Linked DNA regions of Saccharothrix violaceirubra. The protein of the gene in region 1 interacts with the protein of each later gene in a pairwise test. Links are inferred from orthologs where the notes say so. Each region holds a gene or a part of one and is shown on either strand. Other genes may lie near its edges. The genes, in order: ftsZ and rlmN.

What was found.
Region 2: the proteins of ftsZ (region 1) and rlmN interact in binary tests that used the Escherichia coli proteins (3 or more experiments, as listed by UniProt). The link is inferred for Saccharothrix violaceirubra from one-to-one orthologs.

Annotation. Positions count from the first base shown.
Region 1 is NZ_JACHJS010000001.1:1,431,885-1,435,061, reverse strand. The notes cover bases 247-3,108. They hold ftsZ (cell division protein FtsZ), read right to left. Parts: upstream 2,405-3,108; coding sequence 1,088-2,404; downstream 247-1,087. Other genes in these bases: F4559_RS07260 (DinB family protein), read right to left, coding at 2,612-3,108; pgeF (peptidoglycan editing factor PgeF), read right to left, coding at 247-864. Also shown: F4559_RS07275 (YggS family pyridoxal phosphate-dependent enzyme), read right to left, coding at 1-163; more of pgeF, read right to left, coding at 160-246; more of F4559_RS07260, read right to left, coding at 3,109-3,124. UniProt on the Escherichia coli protein: Essential cell division protein that forms a contractile ring structure (Z ring) at the future cell division site. The regulation of the ring assembly controls the timing and the location of cell division.
Region 2 is NZ_JACHJS010000001.1:1,275,026-1,278,234, forward strand. The notes cover bases 290-3,183. They hold rlmN (dual-specificity RNA methyltransferase RlmN), read left to right. Parts: upstream 290-1,130; coding sequence 1,131-2,237; downstream 2,238-3,183. Other genes in these bases: F4559_RS06545 (class I SAM-dependent methyltransferase), read left to right, coding at 290-428; F4559_RS06550 (PadR family transcriptional regulator), read right to left, coding at 380-1,024; F4559_RS06560 (beta-class carbonic anhydrase), read right to left, coding at 2,272-2,760; F4559_RS06565 (DUF2631 domain-containing protein), read right to left, coding at 2,915-3,169. In the rest of the region: more of F4559_RS06545, read left to right, coding at 1-289.

The DNA.
Region 1 (3,177 bases):
AGAGCCCGAGATCACACAGCAGGGCCACGTCGGACGCGGGGAACGTCTTCGTCACCGCAAGCAGTTCGACCCCTGCCGGGTCGCGTTCGGCGGACGCGCACGCCTTGTCGATGCGTTCGCGGACCTCGGCCAGGTTCGCGGCCAACTCCTCGACCCGGTTCACGCGTCCACCCAGACGACGCCGGCGAAGCGCCCGGTACCGGGATCGCGTCGATGGCTGAACAGCGTGCGTTCCTCGACGGTGCACCTCGGGTCGACGCCGACGCGGGTCACCCCGGAATCGGCGAGCTGCTGCCAGATGCCCGCGCGCAGGTCGAGCGCCGGCTTCCCGGCCCGGGTCTTGGCCGCACTGCCGGGCAGGTGCTTGTCGACGTCGGCACGCATGTCGAAGGGCACCTCGTAACACGCGCCGCAGACCGCGGGCCCCAACAGCACCTCGATCCGTTCACGTACCGCGCCGAGTCCCTCCATCGCGTCGAGCGCGGCGGTGACGACGCCGACCCGTGCGCCGACCCGGCCGGCGTGCACCGCACCGACCACTCCCGCGACCGGGTCGCCGAGCAGGACGGGGACGCAATCGGCGACCAGGACGACCAGACCAAGCCCGACCTGATCGGTGACCAGCGCGTCGGTCGCCTCCACCGCGCGGGCGCGTGGACCGTCGACGACACCGACCGTGCGTCCGTGCACCTGTTCCATCCACACGAGCCGGTCGGGCGCGAGTCCGATCCCCTCGGCCAGTCGCCGGCGGTTGGCCGCGACGGCGTCGGTGTCGTCACCGACGTGGTCGCCGAGGTTGAACGTGTCGAAGGGGGGACGCGAGGCCCCACCTTCCCTGGTGGTCACCACACGACGGATCTGCACGTGGACAGCCTGCCACGCACCGCGGCACGACCCCGTCGCCGGAGTGGACACGGCACGGGTACCGAAACGCGTTCGTCGCACCCCCCGTGTACACAAACGCGTTTGTGTACACGGCAGCGCGACAGAAACAGACACACGACCACACACGGTCCCGGCCACGTGGATCGCTCCCCGAGCGCACGACCGTGCCGCGCCACCGCGCACGGACGTGCGCGGTGGGCGGTCAGCGACGCATGAACGGCGGAACGTCGACCTCGTCGTCCGGATCGTCGGTCACGGGCACCGCACGGCTGGGCAACGTGCCCGAGGTCGGCAACGACGTGGGCAGCGTCCGGTGCACCGGCTGGGGTACCGACTGCGGCACCGTGGACGACGTGCCGTACCCGCCGTTGCCCTGGGCGTGCTGCGGCTGGTGCTGCGGTTGCGCCGGCTGGGAGTGCTGCGGCTGCGGCGGGACGATCGGACGCTGCGGCACCGCCTGCTCGACCGGCGGTGCCGGGTTCGGGTTGACGTGACCCGCCTGCCCGGACACCATCGGTGTCCCCCGGGGCGGCGACGACAGCGCCTGGGGTTCGAGCTTCTTGTGCGTCGGTCCGCCGCTGTCGAACCCCGCCGCGATGACCGTGACCCGGACCTCGTCGCCGAGCGAGTCGTCGATCACCGTACCGAAGATGATGTTGGCGTCCGGGTGCGCGGCCTCCTGCACCAGCGACGCCGACTCGTTGATCTCGAACAGGCCGAGGTCCGACCCGCCCGCGATCGACAGCAGCACGCCGTGCGCACCCTCCATGGACGCCTCCAGCAGCGGCGAGTTGATCGCCTTCTGGGCGGCTTGCACGGCCCGTCCCTCACCGCGCGCCGAACCGATGCCCATCAACGCCGAACCGGCGCCGGACATGACCGACTTGACATCGGCGAAGTCCAGGTTGATCAGACCGGGCGTGGTGATCAGGTCGGTGATGCCCTGGACACCGGACAGCAGCACCTCGTCCGCCGAGCGGAAGGCGTCCATCAACGAGACGCCGATGTCGCCGAGCTGGAGCAGCCGGTCGTTGGGGATGACGATGAGCGTGTCGCACTCGTTGCGCAGCGCCTGGATGCCCTCTTCGGCCTGCTTGGCCCGGCGCTTGCCCTCGAACGAGAACGGCCTGGTGACCACACCGATGGTCAGCGCGCCGAGCTTGCGCGCGATCGACGCGACGACCGGCGCGCCGCCGGTACCCGTGCCGCCGCCCTCGCCCGCCGTCACGAAGACCATGTCGGCCCCCTTGAGGACCTCCTCGATCTCCTCGCGGTGGTCCTCCGCGGCCTTGTGGCCGACCTCGGGGTTCGCGCCCGCGCCCAGGCCGCGGGTCAGTTCACGGCCGATGTCGAGCTTCACGTCGGCGTCGGACATCAGCAACGCCTGCGCGTCGGTGTTCACCGCGATGAACTCGACGCCCTTGAGCCCGACCTCGATCATCCGGTTGACGGCGTTCACGCCGCCGCCGCCGATGCCGACGACCTTTATCACCGCGAGGTAGTTGTGCGGGGGCGTCATCGGGCCGCCTTCCTGATCGTGTCCGTGCTGGTGCTGGAGTGGATGACCACCGGTGTCACAGCCCGGACGGATCTCCACCCGGATTGAAACCCTTCACCAGAGGTGCAGAGTTATGTCAACCCCGTATGTTCCTGCTGGACGTTATGCATCGGGAATGCCTTGGTCCAGCAGCCACGCCGTGTCTTGTCCCGACCGGGTGAGCGAGGTCTACTCGCCGGTCGTCCCGTCGAGCAGTTCGCGCACCGCGTCCAGGTGTCCCGCGTGCCGACCCGTCTCCTCGATCATGTGGATCAACACCCAGCGCACGGAAAGCCGTCGGTCGCCGCGGAACGGGACCTCGTGGTCGAGTTCCACTCCGTCGACGTACGAACGACTGGCCGTGCACTCCGCAGCGTAGTCGGCGAGCAAACCGGAGATCGTCTCGCCCGGCTCGACCCTCCAGTCGGCGTCCGGGTCTTCGCGCGTATACGGCGCGCTGCTTGGTTCCCCGGCCAGGGCCACCCGAAACCAGTAGTTCTCCACCCAGCGCAGGTGCTTCACGATCCCGGCCGCCGTGGTCAGCGGTGACGGCAGCACGACGCGCCGCGCATCCTCTTCGGACAGGCCCGCGCACTTGAGCGCGATCGTGCCGCGCAGGTAGTCCAGAAAGGCGCTGAGCAGCTCTTTTTCCGAGCCGGTGAACGGTACCTCGACCCGGTCGTCGATCACTTCTGAAGTCATGGCGGCAGTATGTCCGCGCGCTGGGACGAACACGATCGGATTAACCCACCGGT
Region 2 (3,209 bases), 160 kb from region 1 along the record:
TACACGCACGCACCGCGTACTTCTTCGGTCCTGGGTGCGAGCCGGGGATACGTGAGGCGGACCGCGTGCTCCGACCCGGTGGCGTGCTCGCGATCGTCGACCTCGACGGGCTCGCGGAGCCGTACGGTCCGTGGCTTTGCGCGGACGAGCCGCGATACGACCCACGTGTCGTCGAAGCGTTCTTCGACACGGAGGGCTTTACGTTGACACGCGTGCGCGCGTTGTGGCGCTTCGAACGCCGTGCGGAGCTGGAGTCCGTTTTGCGGATCGAGTTCTCGTCGAAGGTGGCCGAGCGCGCGATCGCCCGCACGCCCGGCCTGTCGTTCGAAGTGGGCTACCGCGTGCACACCCGGGTGAAGCCGACGGGTCTGCTGCGCGGTCAGTCGTCCGTGTCCTCCTCGACGTCGATCTCACCGAGGATCGCGTAGAGCTGGCGGCGGGCCTCGTTGACGATCTCGATCGCCCGCGTCTTCTGCTCACGCGTGCCGGCGTGAGCCATCTGCCGCAACGCGGACGCGAGGTGGCCCGACGCGGTGTGCAGCTTCATGGCGTGGTCGTCGATGTCGTCGGTGACCTGCTGCCACGGCGGCGCGCCCTCGAACTTGGCCGCCTCGGCCCGGCCGGTCTCCGTGAGGGAGAACAGCTTCTTGCCGCCCGCCTCCTCGCTGGAGGAGACCAGTCCCTCGTCGGCCAGCAGCTGCAGCGTCGGGTAGACCGAGCCGGGGCTGGGCCGCCAGAGGCCGTCGGTGCGGCGACCGATCTCCTGGATCATCTCGTAGCCGTGCATCTCGCGTTCCGCGAGCAGTGCGAGCACGGCGACGCGCACGTTGCCCTTGCGCTGACGTCCGCCGCGTCGTCCGCCCCGCCCCGGACCGCCTCGGCCGAAGAACTCCGGTGGTTCCGGCGGCTGGGGCGGCATCGGCGGGCGGAACGGCCCGAAGCCGCCGCCGAAGCCACCGCGGGGATCGCCGAAGCCGCGGTCGCGGTGGTGACGTCGCTGGGGCCTGTCGAAGTGGGAGAACATCGTTCACTCCTGTCGTCGATCGGTTGTGACAGGTCGACGATATATCGGAATGTATCGCGATGCAACGGTCAATCAGGTCGGGGCGACGTGGGACACTGGAGCGGCCATGACTGCGCTCCCTCTTGTCTTCGACGCGCCCAAGCGCGGCCTGCCGCCGCGCCACCTCGCCGACCTCACCGCCGACCAGCGCCGGGAGGCCGTCGCCGCGCTCGGCGAGAAGCCGTTCCGCGCCGCGCAGCTGTCGAACCACTACTTCGGCCGCCTGGCCGTCGACCCCGACGAGATGACCGACATCCCGGCCGCGAGCCGGTCGCGCCTGGTCGCCGACCTGATGCCGACCCTGTGGACCGAGTTGCGCAGCGTCGAGGCCGACGGCGGCACGACCCGCAAGACGCTGCTGCGCGCCCACGACGGCACGCTGGTCGAGAGCGTCCTCATGCGCTACCCCGACCGGGCCACGCTGTGCATCTCCAGCCAGGCCGGCTGCGGCATGGCGTGCCCGTTCTGCGCCACCGGCCAGGCCGGGCTGACCCGCAACCTGTCCACCGCCGAGATCGTGGACCAGGTGCGGCGGGGCGCGGCGGCCATGCGTGACGGCGAACTGCCCGGCGGCCCCGGCCGACTGTCGAACATCGTGTTCATGGGCATGGGCGAGCCGCTGGCCAACTACAAGCGCGTGGTCGAGGCCGTGCACCGCATCTGCGACCCGGCGCCGGCGGGCCTGGGCATCTCGCAGCGGTCGGTGACCGTGTCGACAGTCGGCCTCGTGCCCGCGATCCGCAAGCTCACCGACGAGGGTCTCCAGGTCCGGCTGGCGGTGTCGCTGCACACCCCGGACGACGAGTTGCGCGACACGCTCGTGCCGGTCAACACGCGGTGGAAGGTCGCCGAGGTCCTGGAGGCCGCGCGCGGCTACGCCGACAAGACCGGACGTCGGGTGTCGATCGAGTACGCCCTGATCCGCGACATCAACGACCAGGGTTGGCGTGCCGACCTGCTCGGCAAGGTGCTGCGCAAGCACCTCGGGCAGCTCGTGCACGTGAACGTGATCCCGCTGAACCCCACGCCGGGGTCGAAGTGGGACGCCTCGCCCAAGCCGGTCGAACGCGAGTTCGTCCGCCGGGTCGAGGCGCAGGGCGTGGCGTGCACCGTGCGGGACACGCGCGGCCAGGAGATCGCAGCCGCCTGCGGGCAGCTGGCCGCCGAGGGGTGAGGGCGGGCCTCACGCGGGCCCGCCCGTCACAGGGTCAGACGACCTCGTTGAGCTTTCCGGTCGCGACGTCGAACACGAAGCCGCGCACGGAGTCCTTCACCGGCACGAACGGGTTGTCGCGGATGCGCTTGATCGACTGGCGCACGTCCTCGTCCAGGTCGGGGAACGCCTCGGCGGCCCACGAGGGCTTGATGCCGAGTTCGTCCTGGATCGACCGCTTGAACTGGTCGTCGGTGAACGTCAGCATGCCGCAGTCGGTGTGGTGGATCAGGATGATCTCGCGGGTGCCGAGCAGGCGCTGGCTGATGGCCAGCGACCGGATCTCGTCCTCGGTCACCACGCCGCCCGCGTTGCGGATGACGTGCGCCTCGCCCTCGTTCAACCCGAGGATGCGGTACACGTCGAGGCGCGCGTCCATGCACGCGACGACCGCGACGTGCTTGGCCGGCGGCAGCGGGAGCGGCCCGCTGAACTGCTCGGCGTAGGCGGCGTTGTTCGCCAGAAGCTCGTCCGTGACGGACATGGCGTTGGTCCTGTTCTGAAGTGACGACGGGAGGTGCGCGCGCGGCACTGAGCCAATCGACCCATGCGCATGCGCGCAACCGACGTCCGACAGTTGGGACCGGGCTGACCCGAACGGGCGAATGTGGACATCCGCCCGTATCTCCGGGACAGAACTACTTGCGGCGCCACGACGTGCGGCTGCGCACCTGCTCCCAGATGAGCAGGATCGCCATGCCGCCGCCGAACGCGACGATGTACAGGTCTTCGGTCCGCCCGTGGTGGTTGCCGATCAGCAGGCTGAACGTGGCCAGCACCGACAGCCAGCCCGCGATCCGGATGCCCTTGGGGAACGTGCCGTGCCAGCCCCACGCGGCGGACGGCTCGTCGTGGGTGTCGACCGCCGGACGCGGCTCAGAGGACGAGGACACAGCGCACGACCTTCCTGCTCCCGATCACTTTCGAAGACGC